One region of the Halobacillus sp. 12SKB genome, then DNA from elsewhere that is predicted to be linked to it. Evidence: predicted binding sites of a transcription regulator. Region 1 holds the regulator's gene; the other holds the start of a gene.
The links. Region 1 encodes NrdR, which represses ribonucleotide reductase genes. Its sites were predicted from a motif close to AACACNATATATNGTGTT; they were not measured.
Positions count from the first base shown of each region.

Region 2: the regulator NrdR is predicted to act here: its motif matches at 8,577-8,594, upstream of ACQ4XT_RS12345 (vitamin B12-dependent ribonucleotide reductase).

Region 1 covers NZ_JBRFWR010000001.1:2,254,570-2,270,528, reverse strand. The annotation lists gene ACQ4XT_RS10915 (TrmH family RNA methyltransferase) at 1-592, opposite strand, end outside; gene sspI (small acid-soluble spore protein SspI) at 708-923, shown strand; gene ACQ4XT_RS10905 (M42 family metallopeptidase) at 969-2,054, opposite strand; gene ACQ4XT_RS10900 (dUTP diphosphatase) at 2,138-2,620, opposite strand; gene ACQ4XT_RS10895 (sigma-w pathway protein ysdB) at 2,916-3,341, shown strand; gene ACQ4XT_RS10890 (TVP38/TMEM64 family protein) at 3,351-3,923, opposite strand; gene ACQ4XT_RS10885 (DUF1294 domain-containing protein) at 3,962-4,243, opposite strand; gene rplT (50S ribosomal protein L20) at 4,396-4,752, opposite strand; gene rpmI (50S ribosomal protein L35) at 4,783-4,980, opposite strand; gene infC (translation initiation factor IF-3) at 5,013-5,516, opposite strand; ribosomal protein L20 leader region at 5,599-5,722, opposite strand; gene thrS (threonine--tRNA ligase) at 6,571-8,517, opposite strand; gene ytxC (sporulation protein YtxC) at 8,846-9,664, opposite strand; gene dnaI (primosomal protein DnaI) at 9,844-10,776, opposite strand; gene ACQ4XT_RS10850 (replication initiation and membrane attachment family protein) at 10,791-12,149, opposite strand; gene nrdR (transcriptional regulator NrdR) at 12,285-12,749, opposite strand; gene ACQ4XT_RS10840 (cytosolic protein) at 12,788-13,162, opposite strand; gene speD (adenosylmethionine decarboxylase) at 13,433-13,810, opposite strand; gene ACQ4XT_RS10830 (glyceraldehyde-3-phosphate dehydrogenase) at 14,057-15,091, opposite strand; gene coaE (dephospho-CoA kinase) at 15,223-15,822, opposite strand; gene ytaF (sporulation membrane protein YtaF) at 15,835-15,959, opposite strand, start outside.
Region 2 covers NZ_JBRFWR010000001.1:2,533,665-2,549,623, reverse strand. The annotation lists gene spoIIIAA (stage III sporulation protein AA) at 1-192, opposite strand, end outside; gene efp (elongation factor P) at 604-1,161, opposite strand; gene ACQ4XT_RS12375 (M24 family metallopeptidase) at 1,180-2,241, opposite strand; gene aroQ (type II 3-dehydroquinate dehydratase) at 2,238-2,699, opposite strand; gene ACQ4XT_RS12365 (YqhR family membrane protein) at 2,745-3,266, opposite strand; gene ACQ4XT_RS12360 (SA1362 family protein) at 3,607-4,014, shown strand; gene ACQ4XT_RS12355 (patatin-like phospholipase family protein) at 4,046-4,933, opposite strand; gene mntR (transcriptional regulator MntR) at 5,220-5,651, opposite strand; gene ACQ4XT_RS12345 (vitamin B12-dependent ribonucleotide reductase) at 5,896-8,469, opposite strand; gene ACQ4XT_RS12340 (rhodanese-like domain-containing protein) at 8,841-9,221, shown strand; gene gcvPB (aminomethyl-transferring glycine dehydrogenase subunit GcvPB) at 9,763-11,226, opposite strand; gene gcvPA (aminomethyl-transferring glycine dehydrogenase subunit GcvPA) at 11,219-12,568, opposite strand; gene gcvT (glycine cleavage system aminomethyltransferase GcvT) at 12,587-13,687, opposite strand; glycine riboswitch at 13,761-13,852, opposite strand; glycine riboswitch at 13,856-13,945, opposite strand; gene ACQ4XT_RS12320 (DEAD/DEAH box helicase) at 14,113-15,756, shown strand; gene ACQ4XT_RS12315 (YqhG family protein) at 15,753-15,959, shown strand, end outside.

The DNA of each region.
Region 1 (15,959 bases):
TGAGTGCTGCTTTAGAAGGAGCCTGCAGTTGTTGAAAAGGGGCAGCATCTTTTAGGGCAGAAGCCCAAATCTGTACTCCGTCTTTTTTCATTGGTCCTACAAAGTCTTCCAAGTTTCCCGTAACTACGGGGATGTGGAAGATAGACCCTTGCGTCGCTCGGATGACTTTATCATTGTAGACATCCACAGTACCGGAACCTAAAATTACCTGGTCGAATCCTGCTGCATCCGCTGTCCGAATTAGTGTACCGACATTCCCAGGATCCTGCACGGAGTCAAGCATTAAGGTCAATGCAGCTTGATCTACGGATCCTTCCTTCTGTTTAACGATTGCTGCAATCCCTTGGGGTGTTTCAGTTTCTGCAATTGCCTGAAACACAGCATCATTGACCATTACCGCAGGAATATCTTCGGGGATTGAAAAGTCTGTTCCTTCACGTACAATCATTTCAACGATCTCCCAATCGCTCTTCAGCACTTCTTCTACGAGATGAAAGCCTTCTACAATAAAGTTTCCTGTTTGATTTCTATATTTCCGTTTATGTAGTTTTTTCCATTCCTTCACTTTTGTATTCTGTAAGGAAGTCAACATAATAGTCCCTCATTTGCGTGTTTATTTCTCATTCATCATACATAGCAGGACCATGGTTGGTCAAACTAAAGAAGAATATTCGCGAAGTTATGCAGAAAAGGAGGTTGAATGACCGATGAACTTAAACTTAAGAGCTGCGATTCTTTCTAACGTCAGCGGACATAACGCGGAACAGTTGGAAGCAACCATCGATGATGCCCTTCAAAAAGGCGAAGAAAAAATGCTTCCTGGCCTTGGTGTCTTTTTTGAAATGTTATGGAAAGAATCCGATGAACAAGAAAGACAAGAAATCCTGGATACGTTAGAGCAGGGATTGAAGCAAAATCAATAAGAAAAAGCCAACCTGAAAAAGGTTGGCTTTTTATATCATACGTCATTAGTTAAATGTTATTTCCTGGACTTTATCTGCATCAAGTCCTTTAATGACTTCAACAATCAAACGCACTGCATTTTCAAAATCATCACGGTGAAGCATCGCTGCATGCGAGTGAATATAGCGTGTCGCAATCGTAATGGACAACGCAGGAACACCATCATGACTTAAATGAATCGCACCTGAATCCGTTCCGCCACCTGCTAGCGAATCAAATTGGTATGGAATCTCATTGGCATCCGCCGTATCCGTTACAAAGTCACGAAGACCTTTATGTGAAATCATAGACGCATCATAGAGGATGATTTGAGGACCTTCACCCATCTTGCTTGAAGCATCTTTATCAGACACGCCAGGTGTATCTCCAGCAATTCCAACATCCACACCAAAAGCGATATCCGGGTTAATGACATTGGCAGACGTACGTGCTCCACGAAGACCTACTTCTTCCTGGACAGTTCCAACACCATAAACGATATTCGGGTGTTTTTCCCCTTTCAACTGCTTCAAGACTTCAATGGCAATCGCACACCCAATACGGTTGTCCCAAGCTTTTGCAAGAAGCATCTTCTCATTTTTCATTTGTGTGAATTCAAAATATGGAACGACTGAATCTCCAGGTTTCACACCAAACTCCATCGCTTCTTCTTTGCTTGAAGCACCGATATCAATAAACATATCTTTAATGTCCACGGCTTTTTTACGTTGCTCCGGAGGTAGAATGTGTGGTGGTTTAGATCCAATCACCCCGGTCAAATCTCCATTACGCGTCATGATCGTCACGCGCTGGGCAAGCATTACCTGGCTCCACCAGCCTCCAACCGTTTGGAAATAAATATAGCCATTGTCATCAATACGGGTAACCATGAAGCCTACCTCATCCAAGTGACCGGCTACCATAACGCTCGGGCCTTTTTTATTTCCTACCTTTTTCGCGATCAAACTGCCTAAATTATCTGTAAACACTTCATCTGCGAAAGGAGCGATGTACTGCTTCATCACATCACGAGCTTCCCGCTCATTACCAGGAACGCCTTTAGCATCTGTCAAATCTTTTAACATTTGTAATGTTTCGTCTTTTTTAGCCATATGTAACAATTCCTCCTTTTCCTATCCAATGGATATTATAAACCTTTTGAAGCGATTTCACAAAAATTCAGTCTTTCCGAAAATCAATAACCTTCATCTTGCCGCTCGAAGTTTATGGCATTCTTCTTTTCGTACGCTTCAATCAATTCTTTCTCGGTAATCCCTAGTGTAAGACCGAGAACTAAATAATCATAAAAAGCTTTAACATAGGAGCTTTCATCCTTTTTCATCCTTAAATCCCCAATAGAAGAATAGACAGAAAGAAATGCTGCTGTTTGGGAGTCAGGCTCCTCTAGTGAAGTGGATGAATGACGATACCCAAGATCCAAACCTAAAGAAAGAAGGAAGTGAACTCCATCCACATACTCCTCTACTATCACACTTTTTTCACTGGGGCCTTTTGTACTCCAGAACTTGAAGCATCTTGTTTCGTTTGCAAGCTCACCCAACTCAACAAGCAGAGCTAATACTTTCTCCTCAATCTTTTGTCCTTCTTGTATCTCGTGCTGCTCTTCTATATATTGATCTAGTTTCCGTTGCATATCATACAATCTTTCCCAATTCATACCCTAACACTCCTTCATATTACCTTTAGCAAGCCTCTGAGATGATTTTAAATAAGTTAATTTTAGAAGACTCCGTTTCGATGCGATGGTGTGAACCTAGGAGCTCCACTCAACAACGCCCCTGAAGCTTCTCAAAATCAAGTTTAAACAATCCCGCCATATGCTTTACTAATAATCATCAGTACCTAAGAACCCTATTTAAAAAATTTTCTAATTAAATGTATCATTTTTTGAAACAAAAGGATACGTTCATACGTATGGAAGCAAAAGAACAGTTTACAGGGAGATGAAAGAAATGATCATCTTATTATTCCGTTTACTCTTACTGATTGCCATAGCCTTCATTATTTATACCGCTTATAAATTCATTGTCAATCCAAGGAGAAAATTGGAGCTTGCCAGAGACAAAAAACAATTTTATTTCCATGATAACAAGGAGAATACAAAAGAAAACTTTTTGATGACTCTAAAGGGACATGTCTTTGAAGGAGAGAAATACTTAGGCACCACAGAAGATTCGTTTGAAGTCATTAACATTAGCGTGAGTGTACACAACCCTGAAAAGCTGCAGGGTCTGGACAGAGAAGATCTTTACTTTATGGAAAAAGAAATATTGATCCGCTATCCTTATGCTTCCATCGAGTGGAAATACCCGATGACCCGTTTAATTATTCAGCCATTAAAAAATCACGATGAAAAAAAGCCTCACTCCTTTGAGTGAGGCTTTCCTTTATGGACTCGTCTGGAAAAAGTCCCTCCATAAAAAAACTTCATATTTTTTGCGTATCAAGAAGCATAAACCAATCAAAGCTCCCGAAAAGAGGATCATCATTGGAATGGAAAACAAGGATATCCATTGTCCGACAGACGTATAAACGACGGCCAAGGGTAAGTTTGCAAATAATGATGACTTCGCATATTCTTTAAAGTCTGCACTGATTTCCAATAAACAGTAGGAAAGTAAATGAAAATGAATAAAAGGCACAAGCCTTAAGACTGCGACCTGTTTCACCGTCAAATGAGAGTTCTTATTCAACCATTTTTCTTTTAAGGATCTCAATTTCTTAAAGCCAGAAGGAACGAGCCTGATGGTGCGATAAAACAATAAGCTAGAGAGCATTGTACCCACCACCGAGTATGCACTTCCAGCAATCGGACCAAACAAAACGCCACCCGTGATACAAACGAGCATAACGGGTAAAAACAAAAAAGGCCGTAATAAATGAATAGCGATAAATAAGAGCGGTGCCCAGGCTTCTTGATGTTCTAACCATGCAAAAATGGTACTTGTTGTTTCGCCCATCTCATCCCCCTCCCTGTCTACATAATATGACAGTGCGGCTAGAGATAGAACCGATACACCAGGTAGGCTGCTCCAGCGATATAGATGAGACTTAGGATTGGGAAACCGAGTTTGAATGAAGTATGTTTCGTTTTATGCCTGAATACCCTCATTCCAATCCATCCCCCAAAGACTCCTCCTGCTAAAGCTATTCCCCATAATTTCTTTTCTTCAATACGCCAAGATCCTCTTTTAGAACGACGTTTATCCACACCCATCATAATGAAAAGGACTAGATTGATGACAATTACATATATACCAACGAGGATCACAACATCCATAAAAAACCCTCCCCATCTAGACCATTTGCAAAAACAAACGTCTCAAAAATGTACCCTCCAAAATAAAGTACTAAGTAAATGACTAAGTTTACAAGTATAAAAAAGAGCCATTTCCTACCGATCGGAAATGGCTCTTTTTCATTGTCATTTTATTACTTAAGAGCAGATTTAGCTTGCTCTGCTAGGCTTGCGAAACCTTGCTCATCGTTTACAGCAAGATCAGCTAGCATCTTACGGTTAACTTCAACACCTGCAAGCTTCAAACCGTGCATTAGACGGCTGTAAGAAATGTCGTTCAAACGCGCTGCAGCGTTGATACGAGCGATCCATAGCTTACGGAAGTCGCGTTTTTTCTGACGACGGTCACGGTAAGCATACTGACCTGATTTCATTACTTGTTGTTTTGCAGTTTTGAATAGTGCATGTTTTGAACCATAATAACCTTTTGCTAGTTTAAGGACACGGTTACGACGTTGGCGTGTCACTGTTCCACCTTTTACTCGTGGCATGGTAATCCCTCCTATTTATGTCGTTCTATATTAGTCTTTTGGAAGCATGTGCTTGATGCGGCGGTAGTCTCCAGCAGAAACTAGTGCATCTTTACGCAACTTACGCTTTTGTTTTGTAGATTTGTTCGCGAACAAGTGGCTTGTGAATGCGTGGGAACGTTTCACTTTACCTGTTCCAGTCTTTTTGAAGCGTTTTTGAGAACCTTTATGGGTTTTCATTTTTGGCATGTGAATTTCCTCCTTTTACTTGATACAGTGACTTACTTCTCGTTAAGAGGAGCAAGCATTAAGAACATACTACGACCTTCCATTTTAGGCTTGGTCTCTACTTGGGCAATATCTTTGCACTCATCCGCCATGCGTTCAAGTACTTTTTGTCCAAGTTCTTTGTGTGTGATTGCACGACCGCGGAAACGGACAGATGCTTTCACTTTGTCACCTTTCTCCAAGAACTTACGCGCATTACGTAATTTCGTGTTGAAGTCATGGTCTTCAATCCCAGGGCTGAGACGAACTTCCTTGACTTTGATGACCGTTTGTTTCTTACGAGCTTCTTTTTCTTTCTTCTGCTGCTCGAAACGATATTTACCGTAGTCCATCACTCGGCAAACCGGAGGCTTCGCATTTGGTGCCACCATAACAAGGTCAAGATTTGCATTCGCTGCAATATCAAGAGCTTCGTTACGTGATTTAACTCCAAGTTGCTCACCATTCACGTCGATCAGACGAACTTCACGGGCACGGATTTTTTCATTAACGTTCATGTTATCCTTGCTAATATCGAGCCACCTCCAACAAATTTTAGAAAACTTATATGAGATCTGTCATCGACAAGATTTCCTGATGCAAATAAAAAAAGTGTCGGTACACATACTGCACCCACACGACTCCTAATAATCAAAGGAATAAGTGACCTGCCAACTGCGCTATGCGTCGATCAGGTGAGAAGCGGGTGCTCCTACTTGTCTCTAGATCCGTTCATTCAGTTACCTAAATTATAATAGCATGCCTTATGATGCATGTCAACAACTAAACTCCGCCGACATGACTACTTAAACTAGGATAAGCCATGCACCTACAAAAATCAAGGCTTTTTTAGCCACTCCCCACAATCCACCTTCTTCCACTAAAGCTCCCTTTAGTGGAAGACTCAGTTTCGAGACTATTATTGAGTGGATGGGGGCTACGGGGAATAGCTCGCTTTCCGCGGGAGCGCGGTGAGCCTCCTCGGACTGCGTCCTGTGGGGTCTCACCATGCACTTTTTTCCTCTTCGATATCCGGTTCCGGCGCTTAGCGGCTAGTGAGACTTCCCTCGCTTCTGTACGATAAGTCAACATCGAATCACTCCGTTCTTCGTGTTTCCTTTATCTCCGCCAGCTCAGTCCAGTCCATACGCCGCTGATCAAGGCGCCTGCACACTTAAGTTAGGAGTCTCGCCATTCCCCTCCGCCCACTTTTCGTAAGACAGCGAAACTATCTTCCAGTAATAAGAGCTTTTGTAGTTAAGAATCCTATGCCGATGCAGATTAAGCAGGATTTCACAACACAACTAGGCAGGTTTCTATAAGAGGGATTTCGAGAACCTCATTTGGTAAAGGGGCGGAGGGAAACGGTGAGACTCCTGTGGGAAGTGCGTGGTAGGTGAGACCCCGCAGAGCGTTAGCTCGAGGAGGCTCATCACTCGCCCACGGAAAGCGAACCTTTTCCCGGAGCCCCTAAATCCACACAAACATCTCGAAATCAAGTCTTCCACAATCCTGTCATTTAGCGAAATAAAAACCCGAAAGTCTTGTGGAAGACTTTCGGGTTTTCTTCTTTTACTTACGCAGGAGCTTTTGATCGATTTCGTTGCGGATTTCCTGTTTAAAAGTATCCAGTGGTTTTGTTGCGGAATCTTGTTCTCCGTAACGACGGACGTTGACGGCATTGTCTTCGATTTCCTTATCACCAACCACAAGCTGGAACGGAATTTTCTGCATTTGAGCTTCACGGATCTTGTAACCGATTTTCTCATTACGCTCATCGACTTCGACACGTACGCCCGCTTCACGCAACTCATCTTCAAGTTTCTTCGCATAATCAAGATGAACATCTGCGGAAACAGGGATGATTTTCGCCTGTACAGGAGCGAGCCACGTCGGGAATACACCTTTATATTCTTCAATAAGGAAAGCAACAAAGCGTTCCATAGTTGATACCACTCCACGGTGAATAACAACCGGGCGGTGATCTTCTCCATCTTCCCCAACGTATGTCAGATCAAAGCGCTCTGGCAGGTGGAAATCAAGCTGAACCGTAGACAATGTTTCATCTTTTCCAAGAGCTGTCTTCACTTGAACATCGAGTTTTGGACCATAGAAGGCCGCTTCCCCTTCTGCTTCCACATACTCAAGCTCCATATCTTCCATTGTTTCTTTCAACATCGCCTGGGCTTTATCCCACATCGCGTCATTGTCGACATACTTTTCTTTATCCTCAGGATCTCTGTAGGAAAGGCGGAAGTAGTAATCATTGATACCAAAATCACGATACACTTCCTGAACAAGACGAACAACACGTTTGAATTCATCCTTCAATTGATCCGGACGAGCGAAGATGTGTGCGTCATTCAATGTCATCGCGCGTACACGCTGCAATCCTGCTAGTGCGCCGGACATTTCGTAACGGTGCATCATGCCGAGCTCCGCAATACGCACAGGAAGATTACGATAGCTGTGCAATTGATTTTTGTAGATCATCATATGGTGTGGGCAGTTCATTGGACGAAGGACGAGGTCTTCATTGTCCATTTCCATTGTCGGGAACATGTCATCCTGATAATGGTCCCAGTGTCCACTTGTTTTGTACAAATCCACGCTTCCAAGAACAGGTGTGTACACGTGGTCATATCCAAGACGTTCCTCTGTATCTACAATGTACCGTTCGATGGTACGACGGATTGTCGCTCCTTTCGGAAGCCACATCGGCAATCCTTGACCAACCTTTTGATTGACTGTGAAAATGTCGAGTTCTTTTCCTAACTTACGATGATCCCTTTCTTTTGCTTCTTCAAGCATTTTCAGATACTCATCAAGGTGAGCTTTCTTTTCAAAAGCTGTACCATAAATACGCTGCAACATTTGGTTGTCGCTGTCTCCACGCCAGTACGCACCAGAAATGCTCAAAAGCTTGAAGACTTTGATTTTACTTGTTTGCGGGACATGAACTCCGCGGCATAAATCGAAAAACTCTCCCTGCTGGTAGATTGTCACTTGCTCTTCTTCAGGGATCGCTTCGATTAGCTCAAGCTTCAAGTCATCACCGATCTCTTTATACTTTTCGATCGCTTCTTCACGGGAAAGCTCGATACGTTCAATTTCTAAATTCTCATCAACGATGCGCTGCATTTCTTTTTCGATCTTAGGAAGATCCTCTGGTGTAAGGGATTCTTCCATGTCGATATCATAATAAAAGCCGTTTTCAATGACTGGACCGACTCCAAGCTTCACGTTGCCATATAGACGTTTAATCGCCTGAGCCATCAAGTGAGCGGAAGAGTGGCGCACCACTTCCAAACCTTCAGGATTTTTATATGTCAAGATTTCAACAGCTCCATCTTGCTCGATCGGCCTTCTTAAATCGTAAGGTTCGCCGTCTAATTTGATCGCCAACGCTTGCTTTTTTAAGCCAGGGGAGATCGATTGTGCGATTTCTTCACCTGTCGTTCCTCTCTCAAACTCCTTAATGTTACCGTCTGGAAATTTGATTTGAATCGCATTCGACATGTTTAACACTCCTTTATCTAAAATAAATATAAAAAACGCCCGTCCCTCAGCTTATATGCTAAGGGACGAGCGTTATCACTCGTGGTTCCACCCAAATTCCCGCAAGGTTAAACCATGCGGCTTCGTTCTCCTTAACGCGGATCAGACGCTGTCCATTACTAATCGTATGTTCACAGACAGAGCTCCAAGGTGGTAAACAATAAAGCCGTCAACAAGGAGCTTCCAGCCGTTGGCTCCTCTCTCTGGTCTTGAGTCACTTTATGTTCGTGTCCTTTTCCAAGCCGTTGTTTAGATATGTACGTTATTATATCCATTTAGGAAAAGGAAATCAACCCATTTTAAAAGGAAATTGTGATTTGGGCCTCCAAGAAGCTTTTTCTTCAAAAATATTCATCAATAACTCTAAATTTGAATGGTCCGTTTCATCTGAATAGATAATCAACTCATCAGGGGCATGAGCAAGAGCCGGGGTGACCGGCCATTCAATCGGCAGATGAGCAATGCTTTCGTCGGGATATTGCTTCATGTATAGTTTTGTTTCTGATTCACTGATCGGATTCCCTTCATCATGATAGTAGGTCAAACGACCATCATCAAGCAAATGAAGCAACTGCACGCCTGTGTCCTTATGATGGACGCGATAACGCCATGAATCCACCATTAATTGATAAGACTCTTCTTGTTTATATTCGTCAATGATTTTACCGGTGTATTCAATAAGCGAGTCATGGACGGACTGCAAACAAGCCGCACTGAGTTCATCAAACTCCACAAAACATCTGGCAATCAAATAATCCTGTATAAAAGCTCGTAAATAGTGGTAAATCGGTGGCAACTGGAGTCCTGCGGGTGGTTTATCTTCAAAGTCTTGTCCAATTTCAAGCATTCGTTGAACTTCTTGTGGATCCTCGTAGTAGTACCGATATTTTAATACCCCTTCCATCCATCCGAGCATTTTCCTTTTCCGAATGACTTGCAAAAAGGCGCGGATGGCCTGCACATAAGCCGCTCCATTCAATGAAGCATTCATCAACTTCACATCAAACCCGTCTTTGTGTTCCTTGAAGATCCAAAGTTTTTGTTCTGAGACAATCGCATTATAGAATAGGATCGCTTCCGTACGATTAGAAAAATGAATGCAAAACACCAAAATTCCCCCTCGTCCCGACTTCATTCAACTTCTATGTTCAATGGACGACCTCAAGGACAAGCCTCTGAAAATCAACCATTAAAAGATGACGCACCTATGACATAAAGTTGGCTATTCCTTGTTATATTTATGTGACAAGGGAGGGAATCATGCTATTGTCTTCTTTTTTATAATCGTTATCCTCGCCTATTCCGCCCATTCACGTGGACGCCTTCACTCAGTTGGCGGATCCGCTCTGTAATTCTTTTTGCTTTTACTTGTTCTACATCTCCACGGTTACTCGTCATCAACACCTTCTCCAACTCATTCAAATTGTAGTTAGATGTGAAGAAAACCGGAAGTCTTTCCATCATTCGGTAGTGGAGGATACTTCCGAGGACTTCATCTCTAAACCACGCAGATTGAGATTCCGCCCCGATATCATCGAGCATGAGAACAGGAATTTCTTTGAATGCCTCAATCTTTTCATTCATAGAATCGTCTTTGATGGATGCTTTAATTTCTCTTACAAATTCCGGCATGTAGATGACCATGGAAGGAATATTTTTAGAGCTTAGTTCATTGGCAATAGCTCCCAGGAAATAAGTTTTTCCCACACCAAATGGCCCATGAAAGTAAAGTCCCTTACTTGGCAGTTCATCATTAAGACCTTCAATGTATTGGACGGTTCGTTCCACAGCAGCTCCCCTATCCGGGTCTTGAAGATCCATCCGTTCTAATGAAGCCTCAAGAATTTCACGTGGCATATGGAGACTTCTAACTAAAGACTTCTGCTCTTCCTGCTGTTCATGTTTCCGTTGACGACGACATTTATCATAAATCAACTTCACATCAGAACCTTCCACTTCTACTCTTGGAACATAACCTGGAAGGATGTTGATACATTCTTCACGTGTTGGACATTTCTCACAGTTTTTTGATTGAGTTCGGTATTCATAGAGTTTTATCAACTGTTTCTCAATAGCTTCTTCCGTTAATTCTTCATGCTCCTGCATCAACTTTTTCACTTCTGAGGATTCCATAACTTCCGATTTCATGTGATTCATTCGTTTTTGAAACTGCTCATTGTTACGCATCCATTTTTTTAATGATTGTTGAATAGGTTCCATTGGTATCCCCCCTTTTAATTACCTTTGTTCGTCAGCTTCTTAATCCTTGCAGCTATGTCATCCGTATTAACTTGTACCGCTTCCTTTTCCTCATGCTGCGGCACGTCCTGTTGTTTGAACCAGGCTGGAATGACTTCTTCTTTTTGGTTTTTACGTTTTTGGGACTTCTGTTTGCCCCATTGCTGATATTTCTGATGCTCCGCCTTAGCCAGGTTCATCGCTTGTCTCACGGTCGTTACATTTTTCCTTGCCCAGTGACTTGCGATTTTCTCAAGGTAAGGTTTCGACAATTTCATATCTGTTTTTAATAATACGTAATGAACAAGCACATTCATAACACCGGGTTCAATCCCTTGTTCTGTCATCACGTCACGAATCATTTTCAGGTCTTGTTCAGAAGCACGGTTACCATTGGAAACATCCTCAAGCAATTCCCTAGGAGAGATTTCCTCCAGCATTTGTATAAACTGGTCCTCTTTCGTACCATTGGCTGACTTGTTTTCCACTTTCATTTTCTCTCTTCGGTCTAGAGCCGAATTCCGCTGACTGTCATTTTTTTGTTCTTTCATAAAATCATGACAGGCCGCCTTCAACTCTTCTTCCACTAAATAATGGTTTTCATCAATAGCCCACGTGACCGCTTTTTCCAACTCCGTGTTAGAAAGGTCATACAACGTCGCCAGTTGGACAATCAACTTTTTGTTGCGACCAGTCAATATTTGTTCTGATGGATACATGCGCTTCTTTAATGCATGGTTCAGCCAATTGAAATCTACTCGATCCATAGATGCTACGGGGCCTCTGGATTCTTGTTGATGATTTTGCTGCTTCGCAATGGTTTCCGTTTCTCTTTGCACAGTTTCAATCATTTTATTATGGAAGACTTCATCAAAAGTGGCGGTTACTTCCGTGAAACCATCAAGCGTTTGTCCAGTATTCAATAAACGGCTCTTTAAGCGCTCATACTTTTCCTTTCCCAACTCATGATGCAGCAACAACGAGAGCATATCATCAAGAAAAAACTCTTCAGGAGAAAAAGGAGGGTGTATGGAGTACAGATATACTGCCTGCTGATCCTCATCAATCGAGCGGAACGTTCGCAGTAGTCCAATAGCCTCTAACTTCCCCCTCGCCTCATAAATTTTGTCCAGAGGAGCAGAAAGGTAAGACATCAATGTATGATGAGACTGTACCTGCCCCCCTTCAATCATGTCCGATTCCGATATCAGGACGTGGTATAGCGAAACCGCCAACCTCCCTATAATCGGCTGATATAAATGTGATAAGGAACGATGAAAACTTCGAGGCAGCTCTCCATTCCGTATAATCTTAAATCCGTCCACGGGGAGCAGCTTGCCAATAGAGTAACTCACCGCCTCCACCTCCTTCAATCGTTAAAGCTTGTTCATTGTATTTCAAACAGGAAGCAATCATTCGTTTCAAATTTAAAACAACTGACTGCCTCCAAAATCTAAGATCCCAGAAAAAGAAAATGAGCCGAAACAGGCTCATTCATTGTCTTCATGTTTAATTAATTCTTTTAATTCGTCAATGAAAACGTTGATGTCCTTGAACTGTCGATATACGGAAGCAAAACGAACATAAGCAACTTCATCAATGCCGGACAGACGCTCCATCACCATTTCACCGATATCTTCACTCATGACTTCAGAAACGCCACGATTTCTTAATTCCTTCTCGATATCCATTGTTACTCTTTCCAGTTCCTCCACGGCCACTGGTCTCTTTTCACAAGCTCGAATCAGTCCACGCATCAATTTTTCACGACTGAACTCTTCTCTTGTGCCTTCTTTTTTCACGACAATCAGTGGAACTTCTTCAATCCGTTCGAAAGTTGTAAACCTGAATTGGCATTGTTCACACTCTCTGCGTCGTCTGATCGCCTGTCCTTCTTCAATCGGCCTGGAATCAAGGACTTTTGTACTTTTATAGTGGCAATTCGGGCACTTCACGTATGATCAACTCCACATCATCTTCTTTTCGGCAGTACTCAGGAAGGATCCACCGTTGTGAACTGACTGTCCAATTTTTTATAAAGCTGAACGATTAGATTTCGGCTGTGTCCAAAATCAACAGGACCTCCTGAGTCCGTGGTGACAGAAAAGTCAACGGCCGTTCGAAATGGGCGTACCATTATGATTGTGGCCACTATAAACGCGCGTCTGTTCCCTTTATATTTCACGGTCAGTTCTCCACGTTCTTTAGAACTTGCTACAATTTCTGAAGGCGACGAAAACAACCCTTCAACAGCACGGAAAAGATCATCATGCTTGGCTTTATAATAGTGTGTGACAAGCGCTGAATCCTTATGCTCTTCACTCGTCTCGGAATGGTTGCTGAAATACCTGGAAATAAATGCTTTCACTTACCTAACCCCTTCAATTCCATTCGACATAATCTCCCTTTATTTTAACATGACTTATGAAAATAAGAAATGATTATTGAAACCTAAGGTTCTTTTACAGTTTTTAGTGATTGTGTCTGAACTAGACTGGCCCTTCCCTTAGGACCCTATACTCCATCGAACATTTCAAGATGGTCTTAAGGAATTACTACCGAATAGCACAGAGCAACTAACTATATAGATGAATGTAAAAAGAAGCCGCGCAGGAATCCTGCGCGGCTTCTTTTTACGTTATAGGGCACGAGACTGCTGTACTTCTACAGGTCCCATTCCTCTTGGTACTTCTACTGTTTCATTCTTACCCGCTTCTAGTGCATCGACGATGTACTGAGCGGCAACATTAGGATCAATGCGGTCTCCGCATGTGTAAACATCAATACTTGCATATCCATGCTCTGGAAAACTATGAATCGTCAAGTGTGATTCAGAAATGATGACTACTCCACTAACGCCATGAGGAGCAAATTTGTGAAACGCGACTTCCCGCACTTCTGCACCAGCTTTAAGAGCTGCATCTACAAAGACTTGTTCTATATACGACATATCGTTCAATTTTTCTTCATTACAATTCCATAATTCAGAAATTACGTGTCTTCCCATTGTATCCATATTAAGGATCCCCCTTTGTACATTCACTTCAATACCTCTGAAATAACAGCCATGAACTACCACGGGGGAAAGTTAGTCCTGAGAGGTCCTAACCCTTTGAGTAGACATGAATTTATATGAAATTCAGAAGTTCAAGAGAAAGTATATATGGTTTACCCTTAATTTGCAAGAAATATTTTACTGGGTTTTGTACAACTATTCTTACTGCTCCCATGGGGGGCATAGATGCAATAGGGTTCCGGTCATTTATGAAACACGTGCCTCTTTCTCTTCTTTCATCATGTTCCCGACATACTTAGCAAGATCTACCACACGGCAGGAATATCCCCACTCATTATCATACCAGGCCAGTACTTTTACTTTACGGTCATCGATGACTTGTGTAGATAAACCATCTATGATCGCTGAGGATGATGAAGTCGTGTAATCGATGGAAACGAGTGGCTCTTCACTGTATTCCAATATCCCTTTCATTTCACCCTTAGCCATTCTCTCAAATGTTTCATTTACTTCGTCGGCCGTAACTTCCCTTTTTAAATCGACGACAAGATCAACAAGAGATACATTTGGCGTCGGTACGCGTAAGGCCATACCATTCAACTTCCCTTGAAGACTCGGGATCACTTCTCCTAAGGCTTTGGCTGCACCTGTTGATGTCGGGATAATGGATTGAGTGCACCCGCGAGCTCTTCGTAAATCTTTATGTGGATTATCTAAATTCTTCTGATCATTGGTGAAGGCATGGACCGTTGTCATCAAACCATTCTCAATCCCGAATTCATCTTCCAACACTTTCACTACAGGGGCGAGACAATTGGTTGTGCAGGAAGCATTGGAAATGACATCATGACTCCCCGGCATATATGTTTCTTCATTAACACCCATCACAATTGTCGCATCCACTTGTTTTCCAGGCGCTGTAATAATGACTTTTTTTGCTCCAGACTCTAAATGAAGACCTGCTTCTTCTTTTGTTTTGAACTTGCCCGTTGCTTCAATAACAATATCAATATCCATTTCATCCCATGGAAGTTCCAATGGGTTTCTTGTTGAACACAGTTTCACTTTTTTCCGATTAACGACTAAGTCCCCATCTACGACATTGACCTCTCCTTGAAAACGACCATGCACACTGTCATATTTAATCATGTGAGCAATTGTTTCAGCTGGATAACTTGCATTAACGGCGACCAACTCCATAGATTCATCCGCCACAGCCTTTCTAAATACCATGCGACCAATTCTTCCCAACCCGTTAATAGCAATCTTTGTTTTCCCCATGCTGTTCCAGCCCCCTATATATGATATACTTTTACTCTGTAATTCCTAGATTAGTATAACATATTGTAAGCGGTTTTACATACAGAACGAAAACTTTCCACAAAAAATAACACGTCTACTCAGACGTGTTATTATACGATGTACCAACCTTGAAGTATGTCTCTTAATTGCTGTGAACTTTGTTCAATTGTTCCGGTATTATCAATGACCGCATCCGCCATTTCTGCTTTCTTTTTCACTGGGATCTGTGCGTGAATCCGCTCTTCAGCTTCCTCTCGCCCCGACTGATCCCTTTCCATCAAGCGTTCCAATTGTGTTTTTTCGTCCACATACACAACGAGGATCTTTTCTACGTAATCGGTTAAGTTGCTTTCAAACAGCAATGGAATATCCAGGACGACTGCTTGATATTGTTTCTGCTTATACTCTTCTCGCCGCCTGATCATCTCTTGCCTTACTTTAGGGTGAACAATGCCATTTAGCTGTTTCCGCTTCATTTCGTCACTGAAGACGATCTTGCCGAGTTTTTTCCGATCCAGACCCCCGCCTTCTTGAAGCACCTGTTCTCCAAAAGCTTCTACTATTTCTTGATAGGCAGGTTCACCAGGTTTGACGACATCCCTTGATATTTGATCGGCATCAATAACAGGAATATCCATGTTCTTGAACATCTCTGCTACGGTACTTTTACCACTTGCAATACTTCCTGTTAATCCGATGACTAAAGTCATCCTGACACCTCCTTAAGACAACTTGATCAGCCCGATAATGATAAGTAACACTCCAGGTAAAATGGACAAGCTTTCCGCTTTATCACTAAGCTTTGAACCACTCAAAATTCCACACCCAAGCATGCAGAAAGTCGCTA
Region 2 (15,959 bases), 280 kb from region 1:
GATCTGATTTAGGACGAAAGAGAGATGTTCAACGGTCATCACCGCAGTTTCAATGGATTCATGACGATTATTTTCAAGAATCTCTATCGGACGACCGATTCTTAAACGGATCTCCTGCACTCTCTTCCATTGCACCTCACTTTTTAAGAGATGCTGGATAGAGGGTGGAAACAAACGTATAATCTCCTTCATCCTCTCCTACTCCTTTATTTGGTTTACTTCATATGTATGTGCTTACTGAGAGCTTATGACTGTGAAATGGTATAAAACTAGAAGATTTTGAGAGAGGTAATAGAGAGGTAATAGAGTGATTGATAGACACTGCAGGGGCAGGCCTTAATCAATATATGTCCGTATGTGTCCATCATATTCCTGAGCTATATAACAAAATAAAGCAGAATTAGTGAACACTTAATTTTGAGGCGTTTATTTGAGTTCAACGGATTCGGGAGTAGATTCAACATTTTCTAACACATGGATACTGAAATTGATCCATCAGGAAGAAAGTATGGAAGAGTAATGATCGCTCACCTTGGAAAACAGAAATGTTTTCACAAAAAAAGAACTTGCCCTGTTTGGACAAGTCCTTTTCGAAGATCAAAATTATGCACGGGATACGTATTTGCCATCTGTTGTACTGATGACCAGCACTTCTCCTTCATTAATGAAGAAAGGTACTTGAACAGTAAGCCCTGTTTCAAGCGTTGCAGGCTTCGTACCTCCGCTTGCTGTATCACCCTTGATTCCAGGTTCCGTTTCTGTAACTTCCAGCTCAACGTTTTTCGGTAGTTCAACACCGATTGTTTCACTTTCATAAGACTGGATTTGAACTTCCATGTTCTCTTTTAGATAGTTTAATTGATCCTGGATGGTAGCTGTCGGGATTTCTACTTGCTCATATGTCTCCATATCCATGAACGCATGCATATCACCATTCGCATAAAGATATTGCATCTTACGGTTTTCAATATGAGCACGCTCTACTTTTTCACCGCCGCGGAACGTTTTTTCCTGAATATTTCCATTACGCAGGTTACGAAGTTTTGAACGAACAAATGCCGCTCCTTTTCCTGGCTTCACGTGTTGGAAATCCATCACTTGCCAGATATCCCCATCCACTTCAATTGTCAGACCTGTACGAAAATCGTTTACTGAAATCATTTGACTTCCTCCTTTTAATTACAACGTGATTAATTCTTTGGTAGACTTGCTCAATCGTTCATTTCCTGTTTTCGTAACGATTGTATCATCTTCGATCCGGCAGCCGCCGACGTTCGGAACATAAATGCCCGGCTCAACCGTAACGACCATACCTTCTTCAAGAGTGACATCGGAACGGAAGGATAATCCAGGACCTTCATGGACATCCAGACCGATTCCATGGCCCGTGGAATGACCGAAATACTCGCCATACCCTTTTTCTTTAATGTAATCACGTGTCAGTGCATCCGCTTCTTTGCAGGTGATGCCTTCTTTTATTCCTTCCATCCCTTTTAACTGGGCCTGCAAAACGGTATCATAGATTTCCTTTAACTGATCATTGATTTCGCCCACAGCTACAGTTCTTGTGATATCAGAACAATATCCTTTGTAAAGGGCCCCAAAATCAAGCGTTACAAGCTCCCCGGATTGGATTTCCTTCTCAGAGGCAACACCGTGTGGAAGAGCTGAACGGTAACCTGATGCAACGATAATATCAAAACTTGAGGAGGTCGCCCCCTGCTTACGCATGAAGAACTCAAGTTCATTCGATACATCAATCTCCTTCACACCAGGCTTTATGTAACCAAGAATATGTTCGAAAGCATCATCAGCAATCTTAACGGCATCCTTTAATATACTAATCTCCTCATCCGTCTTAATCAAGCGTAATTTTTCCACAAGGCCTGATGTAGGAACGAGCTCTGCTTCTAATGCTTCTTCATATTGTTCAAAAAGGGTGTAGGTGACATGATCTTTTTCAAACCCGATTCGTTTCAAGCCTAGTTCTTTCGCTTTTTCGGCTACCGTTTTCGGCATAGGCGTTTTATGTTCAAGGATCTCAAACTCCTTGGCTTGCTCTGCCGCTTGTTCTGTATAGCGGAAGTCTGTAATTAAAACAGCTTCATCCCTTGTCACTAAAAGAGCTCCGGAAGAGCCTACGAAACCTGATATATACCTTCTGTTTTTCGGACTCATAATTAAAAGACCGTCTAATTCTTTTGAAGCCAGCGATTTTCTTAAATTTGAAAGTTTACTCACGAATGATTTCTCCCTTCACTTTCTATCTTTTGGATCAGCCCCAATGTCGCTAATCGGTAGCCATCAATTCCAAATCCGACCACTTGTCCTGAGCATACCGGTGCTAACATCGAAATATGGCGGAAAGATTCCCGTTCATGGACATTTGATATATGGATTTCTACCACAGGTTTTGAAATGGCACTGACGGCATCACGTAAAGCGATGCTTGTGTGTGTATAGGCTGCTGGGTTAATGATGATTCCATCAGCTTCTTCTTCCGCTCGCTGAATCCAGTCTACGAGATCCCCCTCATGATTGGATTGAAAAGATGTCACCTCAAACCCCTGGTCGGCGGCTATTTGCTTGACCAATGCCACAACATTTTCGAGAGACATTTTTCCATACGTAGCCGGCTCTCTTTTGCCTAACATATTCAAATTCGGCCCATTGATTAAAAACAGCCGCTTCTTCCCCATTCAACAATCCCACCATTTCCAAAATTGTCATACACTTTAAGTTTATCATACTCTCCCTTGATTTGAATAAGAATTCACTGTCTCATTGAACTCCCTGTATTCATAGGAAATGGAATACCCGATAAAAACACCGTATAAAATAAATAAACAGCCGGTTGTAACCCATGTATCACTATTGAGTTCCATGAAAGCCGGGATTGCCGGAAAGATCGGAGTCAATAGAAAATAAACAATCGCCCAAAGCCCGATTCCATAAAAGACCCCAGGCCAAATTCCATTCCTTTTTTTCAAGAGAAGGTAGTAAACGAGGGCCGTTCCTAAAGATAGAATACCTACAATGAGAATGGCTAACACTTCAGCAAGCCATGTTCCGGTCCATTCCGTCTGCCAGAACGATCGAAATATGAAGGAGGCAGGAGACACCTCTGTGAAATTAAAATAATAAGCGATTGTCCCTAAACCACTCCATAAAACTCCGGCGGTAAAACCTGTGACTAATGCTTTTGATATGACACTTTGCTGTGGCTCTTGTTGTCTTTGATCTTTTTGTTTTTCAGCCATTTTCATCACCTCTATTCTCATTTTAACCAACCCCAATTTTTTCATGCTCTTTTCAATTGTTGGGCTAGTGATTCATGGAGATTTGAGGTAAAATAGAAGTCCAACCAATTTTATTATTCTATTGTTTAAACAGCCCGCTTGAAGGAAAGAGTTTACTAAAACGTACTCTTCCACCATTCAAAAATTAAGATGGGGCTGCATATTTTATTCTATAAAGGAAACAATCTTAAATAGCACATAACCGCCTACCATCCGCCGCATCTGATGATGAATAGTGTTGAAATAAGGGTATAGTTCAATAACCAGATATTCATAGTCGACCACTACGAGAAGGGAGGAAAATATCATGCGTAATTGGATGACTCCTGTCATTTACACGTTGATCGGTTTAGCTATCTTCTTCGTTGGCATTCAGCTGTTTACAAACACGACTGGCTTTCTCACTTCGATCGTCACGATGATCGGAATCGCCGCTCTCATTTATGGAGCCATCTACTTCTTCTTCCTCCGCAAACGCGGCTTTGGAGGAGCGGCAGGTGGAAACCGAAATGAAATGAAAAAATATAAGCAGGCGGTCAAGCAATCCAAACAAAAATACAAGCAGCCAACCCCCGCAATTAAAAAAAGCCCTGTAGCCAAAGCACAGACCAAGGCCTCACCATTAGGTCGAAAAAACCGCAAACGCGTGAACGGTCCACAGCTTCGTGTTATTGAAGGCAGTAAAAGCAAAGGAAAAAATCGAGCCACCTTCTAATGGCTCGATTTTTTATTTCTTAATTATAGTATCAACGGCTCCACCTTTTTAAAAATTTACCCGCATGTTCCCGACCTAATTCCATCAAAGTTTCTTTTTCTTCTTTGCTCATATCGAAATCCGTCGTTTCCACTCCACTGACCGGGATAAAGATAATATCCTTACTTAGAGCCTTGGAAATGTACCTTGCATCATGAGCCTGCTGCATCGTTTTAAAAAGGGCGTGGAACATTTGAATCGCATTCTTAATTTTCTGTTCAGGTAGTTTATCTGGTTCATCACTTAACTTCATTCCAATTACAGGTCTGGTACGGCAGCCGTCCTGTTTTTCCCAAATCCACAGAGGAAAATTACTCAACACTCCACCATCTACAATAATGGATCTACCACGTTTCCCATGTATTTTAACGGGAATGAAAAAGTAGGGGAGTCCCGAGCTCATCCTTACTGCTTTTGCTACTGAAAAGGTAGCCGGATCTATGCCGTAAACTTTCTTCAGATCATCAGGTATGACAACAATTCTCCCCTGTGTCAGATCAGAACATATCACTTTTAAAGACCCAGGCGGTAAGTCCGCAAACGTACGAACACCCTTTTCACCAAGCCACTCCTCAAGAACATTTTCCAACTGATTCCCTTTATAAAGCCCCATCCGGTAATACAAAAGAAGCCATTTCATAAATGGAAACAGGCGATCTGTCAATGGAACGTCTACTAGACTAAGAAACGAAAGATTATTGAGTCTTTCCTTCAGTTCTTTAGCTGTGTAGCCGGCAGCTGTCAAACTCGCTAAAATGGCACCAGCGGATGTTCCGGCCATTCGTTTGAATGTGTACCCTTGCTCTTCCAGTTCTTCAAGAGCCCCAATGAAAGCAAGGGCCTTCACACCGCCACCGGAAAAAACTCCGTCCACTTTCATCCTGCTTCACCCCACTTTACTTCATTATAAACACGCGTTTGGCAAATTAGAACGAAAGCAGCCGATTTGAAATGTAAGGTTATTCATAGTGCTAAATCATGTCTTTCGCTGACACTTAATCGCTTCCTTACCTTAACTAATCAGGGGCTGGACCCGGTGAGGAAAGATTGCTGAAAATTATCAAAGACCCCAAAACACATCCAATATATTTAAGAGATCTTGCCCTGTCGTTTCGGAGCACAAGTTTAACAGCAAATAAAAGACGCATGGGATCCCATGCGTCTTTTTACTCATCATTCTGTTCTTCATTCTTTTTTTGGACTTCTCTCAATGACTCCACTCGCTCTGGGTTCTCATCGAAATATTGAACGAGATCGCCTATGCGGTCGATGGAATTCCAACTCATGTGGTGTTCAATACCCTCAACATCATCATAGATGTTCTCCTGATCGACCCCGATAATCTCTAAGAACTGCTCCAATAGTTCGTGACGATATACGAGGCGTTTGCCAACTTTCTTTCCTTTTGGTGTCAGGATCAATCCGCGATATTTTTCATAGTTCAAGTATTGGTCCCGGTCAAGTTTTTGAACCATCTTCGTCACGGATGACGGATGCACCTGGAGATTTTCAGCAATATCAGAAACTCGTGCATACCCTTTATCTTCAATCAATATATATATTTGTTCAATATAATCTTCCATGCTAGGTGTCGGCATGTTGAACCCCCAATACCCTGTCTTATGTACACGCCATACATAATATGACGGACGGTTTTTATAGCATATGTTTGCACATTAAAATGATACACCAGATTCCTACCAGTGACAAGCAAGGGCTGTACTTATGAATTTCTGTGCATTTGGATTTGGGAAGCTCTAAAACCAAGGTGGTTAGAGCAGGAACTTAATAAATCGGAGTAAAAAATGAACCGGCCGTAAAAAACGACCGGTTATTTTTTATTTACAATCCACACTTCAGTTGGGCATTACAATTTGTACAAGTATTACAACCACCGATATCTTCAACCGTACCTTGACGGCAGACTGGACAAGTATCTCCTACTTCAGATCCAATCGTAACATTAGTCTTATCGAGTTCATGGATGGTATCCATAAGAACAACATGGGGTTTTTTGTCTTCAGATTCAAACAGTTCCGTCTGTTCTCCCTCGAAGTCATTTTCTTCTGCTTTCAAAGATAATACTTGACTATCTCGACTTCCATCGACATACACCGTACCACCCTTGGCTCCACCACGATATAGTCGTTGGTACACTCGTTCCACTTCTTCAACTGTGTACCCTTTCGGAGCATTGACTGTCTTGGATATACTGCTATCCACCCAGCGCTGTATAATACACTGTGTATCCGCGTGTGCCTCGGGTGTCATAGTCATTGCTGTGATGAACCAATCCGGCAGCTCATTTGGATCTTGTTCTGGATGAGCATCCAAGTATTCCTGAAGAATATCAGCTTTAACCTCGATAAATTTGCCCAATCGACCGCTTCTATAATAGGAGAATGAAAAATAAGGCTCAAGACCCGTACTTACGCCTACCATTGTACCTGTACTTCCTGTAGGTGCAACAGTTAAGAGATGGGAGTTTCGAATACCATACGTCAATACATCCTGGCGTATATCTTCAGGCATCTCCTTCATATAACCAGTTTGAACAAAACGTTCTCGCAGCTCTTTCGTCTCTGCATCCGTTTTTCCTGTTAAGAATGGGAAACTTCCTTTTTCTTTTGCAAGCTCAATGGACTCACGGTAGGCCGTAGTTGCGATGGCTTCAAAAATCTCATCGACCAGTTGATTTCCTTCTTCTGATCCATAAGTCGTTTCACAATAAATCAACAAGTCATGCAGCCCCATAACACCAAGTCCAATTCTTCGTTCTCCCAGGGCCTGTACTTTATTTTCCTCTAGGAAATATGGAGTTGCATCAATGACATTGTCCTGTAAACGCACGCCGCGGCGTACCGTTTTCTTAAGCTTTTCAAAGTCGACCTGCTTACGGTCTTTGTCTGCAACATTTGCCAAATTAACAGCAGCCAAATTACAAACAGAATAAGGGGCAAGCGGCTGTTCCCCACAAGGGTTCGTAGCAACTACCTTCTGTCCATAGGCCGTGGCATTTGTTTTTTCATTGGCATTATCAATAAAGAATATCCCCGGCTCAGCCGAATACGTAGCACAAATATTGATGAGGTTCCATAGTTCACTAGCTTTAACAGTACGATACGTGCGTACACCAAATCCGCGAGCTTCCCATTCACGAACATCTCCACTTTGATGCCATTCTTCATTGTATGTTTCCATTTCTTCCGCTGAGTAATTTTCAACATCGGGGAAGCGAAGCTCATAATCAGCATCATTCTCTACTGCTTCCATGAATTCATTCGTGATACACACTGAAATGTTGGCACCTGTCAGGAATTCAGAATTATGGACGGTATAGTTTCCACCCAAGTGCAGTTTTTCTTCCGCTTCTTGAATGCTTTGGTCCGTAAATCCTCCTTGTCCTTGAATGTGCTTATAATTGACCACACTCTGGTACAAGTCTTTCTCCGTTTCCGTGAGAGGGGTAAACTTCAATTTATCTTTAGCCAACTGCTTGATCGTTTCATCTTCGGTATTCTCAATGAGGAAACGAAGAATTCGCGTGTTTTGCATTTTAGAAATAATAAATTCCAAGATGTCAGGGTGCCAGTCGGATAACATAATCATTTGCGCCCCGCGTCTCGAACCGCCTTGTTCGACAAGATGTGTAAGCTTCGCGATATCATCGAGCCAGGAAACTGAACCTGATGATTTACCATTCACTCCTCTAGCAAGCGTGTTCCGTGGGCGTAACGTCGATCCGTTTGTTCCAACTCCACCTCCACGGGACATAATTTCCATCACCTGCTTACGATGGTCCGATATTCCCTCGCGGGAGTCTTGAATGTATGGCATGACATAACAATTAAAGTACGTGACGTCAGTTTGTGAACCTGCACCATACAAAACACGTCCAGCTGGAATGAAATTCAATTCCGATAACTCTTCATAGAAGTCATTGAAGCTCTGCTGTTTCTTTTCAGGGTCTGTTTCTACTTCTGAGAGACCTGATGCATTTCGCAGTGCAATCTGCTCGTAATAGACTTCCAGAGGTTTATCAATGGTATCAAGGTTGCGCTTGATCAATCCTGTTTTTCGTTCCTCTTCATGTTCAAGAACATTTAAAAATTCATCCTCCACTTTCACAATGGCCTGATGGGACTGCCAATCAATGGAATGAATAAACCCAAATCCCCGAGCAGGAAACTTAGGGTCGTCCTTAACCGTAAGAACAACGAAATCCCCCTCTGCAAGAGTCAACTTTTCTGTATCTTTAAACGCATACCTGTCCAGCATCACAAGTCTTGAAACACCTTTGTGCGTAATTGTCATAGATTCAGTAATCTCATGGACCTGTGGAAATTGTCTGATATCCGCATTGAGGCGGTCCACGTCAATTTTTGTGTGTACATCTGTGGAGGTGGTCGTCTGCATTTTGCATCTCTCCCTTTAAACTAAAAACTAAGTAATTTTCATTTGATATAAGTAACATACCACATCCACAAAAAGATAATCAATATATTGTGTTGTGATAATTTTCAGTCACCATATATTGTGCTGTTGAACGAATATGTAGAAACTTGTCAATCGAAAAATCTTGAGATATTAAACGTATAAACCAGAGATTGAAAGAAAAACCTGCTCCCTATTGTTTGAATCAGCTTTTTCATCATTTGCATCCCTATACCTTCTACAATCCTCGACAAAATAACAATTCCCCTCAAGTTTCAAAAAAATTTTTTTGAAATACTCATCATTCCCTCCTATAATAGATAAAGGAATAGAGAAATGAGGGGGATGGAAAGATGGATTTATGGATCTTAATCGCAGCGATCCTATTAATTATCGCTTTCGGTTTGTATAGATTCTTCAAAGCAAGAAAAATCATGACCACATTACCGGAAGACAAGTTCCGCGAAGGCTACAGAAAAGCCCAGTTGATTGATGTTCGTGAACCAAAAGAATTTGATGGCGGTCACATCTTAGGGGCAAGAAATATTCCATTGTCTCAAATGAAGAACCGCCTTATTGAAATTCGCAAAGACAAACCTGTTTATCTATACTGCCAAAGCGGCGCCCGTTCTGCGCGTGCCGCAATGATGCTCCACAAACAAGGATATGAAGACCTCAATATGCTTGAAGGTGGCTTCAAAAAGTGGAATGGTAAAATCAAAGCTAAAAAATAACCACCCTCCCGGTTCTCAAAGAACCGGGATTTTGTTTTCTTCACCTCAAGCTATTGCTCCCTTTTCTTAAAGGCTCAGTTTCGAGACGATTGGGCGGTTCTAGGGGCTCCGAGAAAAGGTTCGCTTTCCATGGGGCGGGCGGTGAGCCTCCTCAGGCTACGCCTTCCGGGGTCTCACCTGTCCCACACGTCCCATAGGAGTCTCACCGTTTCCCTCCGCCCCTTGACCATATAAGTATTTCGAAACGACCTCTAAAAGGATCAGAACGTATGGTTAAGGAAGTGGATGATTAGAATTGGATTCGAGAATCTTCCATGATAAGGGGGGCGGAGGGAATGGCGAGACTCCTGCGGGACAAAAGTGCAGGGTGAGATCCCACAGGACGAAGTCCGAGGAGGCTCACCGCGCTCCCCGGAAAGCGAGCTATTACCCGTAGCCCCACCCACTCAATAAAAGCCTCGAAACTGAGTATTCAAGTATCCTGCCAGATTGTTTAAGAGATAAAACCCGGCGTCCACCTAGATATGGACGCCGGGTTTTGTTATTGCTCTTTTTGGTATCTTAAAACGGGTTTACGTGCTGCCTGTGTTTCGTCCATACGGCTCACAATCGTTGTATGAGGAGCTTCCTGCACTTTTTCAGGATCGTTTTCCGCTTCGTGTGCGATCTGAATCATACGATCAATGAAATCGTCCAGCGTTTCTTTGGATTCCGTTTCTGTGGGTTCGATCATGAGTGCCTCTTCCACATTGATCGGGAAGTAGATCGTTGGCGGATGATAGCCGAAGTCAAGGAGACGCTTCGCCATATCCAATGTGCGGACCCCGAGTTTCTTCTGCCGCTTCCCTGACAAAATGAATTCGTGTTTACAATGACGGTCGAATGGAAGATCGAATTCCTCTTGAAGACGTCGCATCATGTAGTTCGCATTGATGACGGCGTACTCACTCACTTTTTTCAGCCCTTCTGGTCCCATCGTACGGATGTACGTATAAGCACGTACATTGATTCCGAAGTTCCCATAATACGGTTTCACTCTCCCAATGGATTGAGGACGGTCATAGTCAAACACATATAGATCATTTTCCTTCGTCAAAATCGGTGCTGGTAAGTATTCAGCAAACTCTGCCGTTACTCCTACTGGACCTGACCCCGGACCTCCGCCACCGTGAGGACCTGTAAATGTTTTATGAAGGTTCAGGTGAACGACATCAAAGCCCATGTCTCCTGGTCGTGCATAGCCAAGAATGGCGTTAAGGTTCGCTCCATCATAATAAAGCTTACCTCCAGCTTCATGCACGATGGCTGCCATTTCTTCGATATCCTCTTCAAACAAACCGAGGGTATTCGGGTTGGTGAGCATTAACGCTGCCGTTTGCTCATCTACGACACGCTTCAAGTCTTCCAGGTCCACAAGACCTCGCTCATCCGACTTGACCGTTACCGCTTCAAAACCTGCGACTGTTGCTGAGGCAGGGTTCGTACCATGAGCCGAGTCTGGAACAATCACTTTCGTCCGGTTCGTTTCTCCTTTTGCTTCGTGATAAGCACGAATCATCATTAACCCCGTCCATTCCCCGTGTGCGCCTGCAGCTGGCTGTAAAGTAACGGTATCCATTCCAGTGATCACAGCAAGGGATTCTTGCAAATCATACATTAGATGTAGAGCTCCCTGGACACTTTCCACCGGTTGGTAAGGGTGGATATGACTGAAACCAGTCAGCCGAGCTACATCTTCATTCATTTTCGGGTTGTATTTCATTGTGCAAGATCCAAGAGGGTAAAACCCTGAGTCAACCCCGTGGTTTCTTTTAGAAAGAGCGGTGTAGTGACGCATAATCTGCAGTTCACTCACCTCCGGAAGGTCCGGTTCACTTTTTCTAACATAGGCTTCTCCGATTACATCGTCAACATTCGTTTCCGGCACATCAAACTCTGGCAAACTATAGCCGGTACGACTTTCTTGGCTCAATTCAAATATCAATGGAAAGTCCTGATTAGACATGAAGATCCCCCACTTCCTTGACAAACGTATCCATTTCTTCTTTTGTCCGGATTTCTGTTACGGCTACCAGCATACAGTTCTTCAGTCTTTCATCTGCCTCACCAAGGTCATATCCTCCAACGATACCTCGATCAAGCAGCTTGCGGTTGAACTCTTTTACATCTCTGTCTAATTTGACTACAATTTCGTTGAAAAATGCACCATCAAAAACAACCTCTATACCATTTTCCTGAAGTTGTTTCTTCATATAGGCTGCTTTTTGGATGTTCATCCAGGACATCTTTTTCAGTCCCTGTTTACCAAGCGAAGACATCGCTACGGATGAAGCGAGAGCATTCAATGCCTGATTGGAACAAATGTTAGATGTTGCTTTATCACGACGGATGTGCTGCTCCCTTGCCTGCAATGTCAACACGAAGCCACGACGACCCTCTTCATCCACTGTCTGCCCAACGAGTCTCCCCGGTACTTTTCTCATCAATTTCTTCGTAGTCGCAAAATATCCACAGTGCGGGCCGCCATATTGTGCTGGTATTCCAAACACTTGAGCATCTCCGACAACGATATCAGCTCCGAATTCCCCTGGAGGTGTTAAGTATCCTAGAGCGAGGGGGTTGCTTGATGTAATCATCATCGCTTTTTTCTGTGTATCTACAATAGATCTAACCTGTTCCAGCGGTTCGGTTTGACCGAAGAAGTTCGGATACTGAATAACAACACTTGCCGTGTCCTCATCTAATTCTCTTTCTAACTGTTCAAGGTCTGTTCTACCGTCCTTATGGTCAATCTCCACCACTTCAACGCCTGGTCCTTTAACATAGGAATGGATAACAGCTAAGGACTCAGGATGAATCGCTTTCGACACGAGTACTTTCTTTTTCTTCGTTTGTCCTGCAGACAAGTTGACCGCTTCGGCTAGAGCTGTTCCACCATCGTACATCGAGGAGTTCGCCACATCCATCCCTGTCAATTCACAAATCATTGTTTGAAATTCAAAGATTGCCTGCAGCTCACCTTGAGAGATTTCAGGTTGATAAGGAGTATAAGCCGTGTAGAACTCTGACCTTGAAATCACATGATCTACAATAGACGGAATGTAATGATCATAGACACCTGCACCAAGAAAAGAGGTGTGAGACTTCAAATTGACGTTCTTCCCTGCAAGTTCCGTCAATTCTTTCATGAGTTGGAATTCATTTTTAGGTTCTTTAATTTCCAGCTCGCCTTTAAAACGAATATTTTCCGGTATATCTGAGAAAAGTTCATCGGAATGTTCGACACCGATTACATCCAGCATTTCTTTTTTATCTGTTTCTGTCATGGGCAAGTAACGAAACTCCATGCTTCCATCCCCCTCGATTTATCTTCTATAAAAAGGTGTTTTAACAACTTTCGCTTTTAATTTCCTTTTACGGACTTGTACCGTTACTTCTGTCCCTTCGGCGGTATATTCACTGTTGAGAAGTGCCAAACCAACGTTTTTTCCAAGGGTCGGTGACTGGGTCCCTGTCGTAACAAAACCGATGACTTCTTCTCCGTCCAGAACGTCGTAATGGGTACGCGGAATTCCCTTGTCGATCATTTCAATTCCGACAAGCTTTCGACCAGGTCCCTCTTCCTTTTGCCTTTTCAAAACTTCTTTACCAATGAAATCTGCTTCTTTATTCACTTTCACAGCAAAGTTCAATCCAGCTTCAATGGGAGTAATCTCTTTACTAAGCTCTTGGCCATACAACGCAAGGTTCGCTTCAAATCGAAGTGTGTCACGAGCTCCGAGTCCAACCGGCTTCAACCCAAACGGTGCACCAGCTTCAAGGATGGCTTGCCACAGCTGGGCACCCGATTCTGCATGCAGATAAATTTCAAACCCGTCTTCACCAGTATATCCTGTGCGGGACACAAGAGCCTTTCCATCGACGCCCTTCAATGTCACACCTTGTTCAAAACGGAAAAACTTGATGTTGGAAAGTTCCGTGTCCGTAATGGTTTGAAGCGCTTCTTCCGCTTTCGGTCCCTGGACCGCGAGCTGTACGTATTCATCAGAGACGTCTTCCACGGTTACATCGCCTTCCTGATGTTCTTTCAACCACTCATAGTCCTTATGACGGTTCGCTGCATTGACGACAAGGAGGTATTTATCCTGATCAAGATGGTAGACGATCAAGTCATCAACCGTTCCTCCGTCTTCATAGCACATGATCGTGTATTGAGCTTTCCCTGGCTCAAGCTTAGACACGTCATTGGTGAGCATTTTTTGCAGGAAAGGAAGACTATCCGGTCCTTCTACCATCACTTCTGCCATATGAGAGACATCAAACAACCCTGCGGCTGTTCGTGTGGCCTGGTGCTCCTCTTTGATACTTGAGAACTGTACAGGTAAATCCCATCCACCAAAATCGATGGTTTTCGCTCCTAGTTTCTTGTATTCAGAGTATAGCGGTGTTCGTTTCAAATCTGCCATTGGAACCACTCCTTATCACTGATTACACTGATTTCGCCCATAAAAAAAGAGACTTCACCGCTTGCACGGGAGTCTCTGTCCGTTTCACCAGAAAGTTTCACAACAGGAAGACCTGATGCTTGCTTCTTGGGTGGTTTGCACACAAAATGCAAACACTCTCCAGAGTTGCGTCCTATAGAGGTCTTTTTGCCTGAGAGATTCACAAATGAATGCTTGCTCCTTCGGCGCCACGGGCGTGGTCTCTCCCTCTACAGTCATTCGCTTTCGTATTTTTCTAGATTTTACCGGGCATACTATTGTGTAACGTTCACACAATGTTGTGTATATTTTCAGCATCATTATATCACGCGTCTTTCACAAAAGACATGATAATTCTACAATAATTCGCAATCTTTTATCATTCCTATTGATGGAGGGCTACTATTATGATTGAAATTCATCCAGACCAGGGATTTATTGGAATATTAAGCGAGAACCTGGAACACCCTGATAAACTTACAACATGGGATGGTTTTAAGCTTGCGTATCAGGCCGCTCAATTTAAAACCGTACCAAGATTCGACGGCCTCCTTGCTCTTGAACACCTTCCCCATGTAGATTTTATGGAACACCAGATTGAAGCAGCAGAAACAGCAGTCCATCAGATGAATGGACGTGCCATTCTAGCTGATGAAGTAGGGCTTGGAAAGACATTGGAAGCAGGACTGATATTAAAAGAATATATGATCAGGGGAAGAGCTAAAAAAATCCTCATCTTAACTCCGGCATCACTTGTAAACCAGTGGATCCAGGAGTTAAATGAAAAGTTTTATATTCAGGCTGCATCCCCCCGGAAAAAACACGCCTCCTGGAATGAATGGGATGTGACCGTAACTTCCATAGACATGGCTAAACGTGATAAACATAGAGAAGTCATCTTGGATATCGACTATGACCTTATCATTATTGACGAAGCACATAAGCTAAAGAACCACCAAACGAAAAATTATCAGTTCGTACAATCCTTGAAAAAAACTTATTGTCTTTTATTAACAGCCACACCCATTCAAAATAAACTGAGTGATTTGTTTAATTTAGTATCCATTCTTAAACCCGGTTATCTCGGAAACCTGACTGATTTCAAGAAAAAGTATAAAGAAAACGCGGATGATGAGGATAATATCCAACACATCCATTCCCTCGTCGGTCATTTAATGATCCGGAACCGAAGAAAAGATACCGGACTCGATTCATCCAAGCGTAAAGTCGTCAATGAGAGGCTCTCGTTCTCTGAGGAAGAAATGAACATGTATAAAAACTTAGAAGCTCTGAAAGCGAGTCACCCCTCCTTTACTTGGCTGACACTTGCCAAAGAACTATGTTCGTCTAGAGAAGCTTGTTACATGTCCCTGAACCAATTGAAGAAAAAAGCACCGGAAGAAAAAGCAGGTATATATGATGAGTACATTGAAGCAATCGGCCAGGTTCCTCATCATGTGAAAGCAAAGCGGATGACGGAACTCATTGAAAATACAGGCGAGAAATTCATTGTATTTACTGAATACCGTGCCACCCAATTTTATTTGCAGTGGTATCTCCAGCAGAATGGAATCACCTCCGTTCCATTCAGTGGAAAATTCAATAAGAGCAAGCGGGATTGGATGAAACAGTTGTTCAAGACCAAAGCCCAGGTAATGGTGGCCACAGAAGCTGGCGGAGAAGGAATCAACCTCCAGTTCTGCCATCACATGATTAACTACGATCTTCCTTGGAATCCAATGCGTCTCGAACAGAGGATTGGCCGGATTCACCGCTTCGGACAGGAGCACGATGTTAAAATTTTCAACTTTGCGATTAAAGATACGATCGAGGATCACATCATGAAGATGCTGTATGAGAAGATCGAAATGTTCAAAAATGCGGTCGGTGACCTCGATCATATTCTTGAGCAAATTCCAGGTGGGTCGTTCGAGCATCAAATCCAGTCCATTCTCAAACAGTCGGAAAGTCAAGGAGAGGTCGACATCAAACTCAACAATTTGGTCAGTTATGTCGAGCATACGGTGAATGAAAGGAGAGAATCGAGTTGAATGCCCCAAACCCATACAAATCGTTCGTCAAGCAGTTCTTTTTATCTCATGGTTGTTCAATAATAAACGATCCCCCTTCCCATTTCACTGTACAACTTACAAATGAGATGGATGAGGAAATCATGAACCGTCCCTTCTACTGGCATTATATGAAGAAGATGAATCGAGAAGGCGTCCCTATGAAGCTGAGCTTCAGCGATACA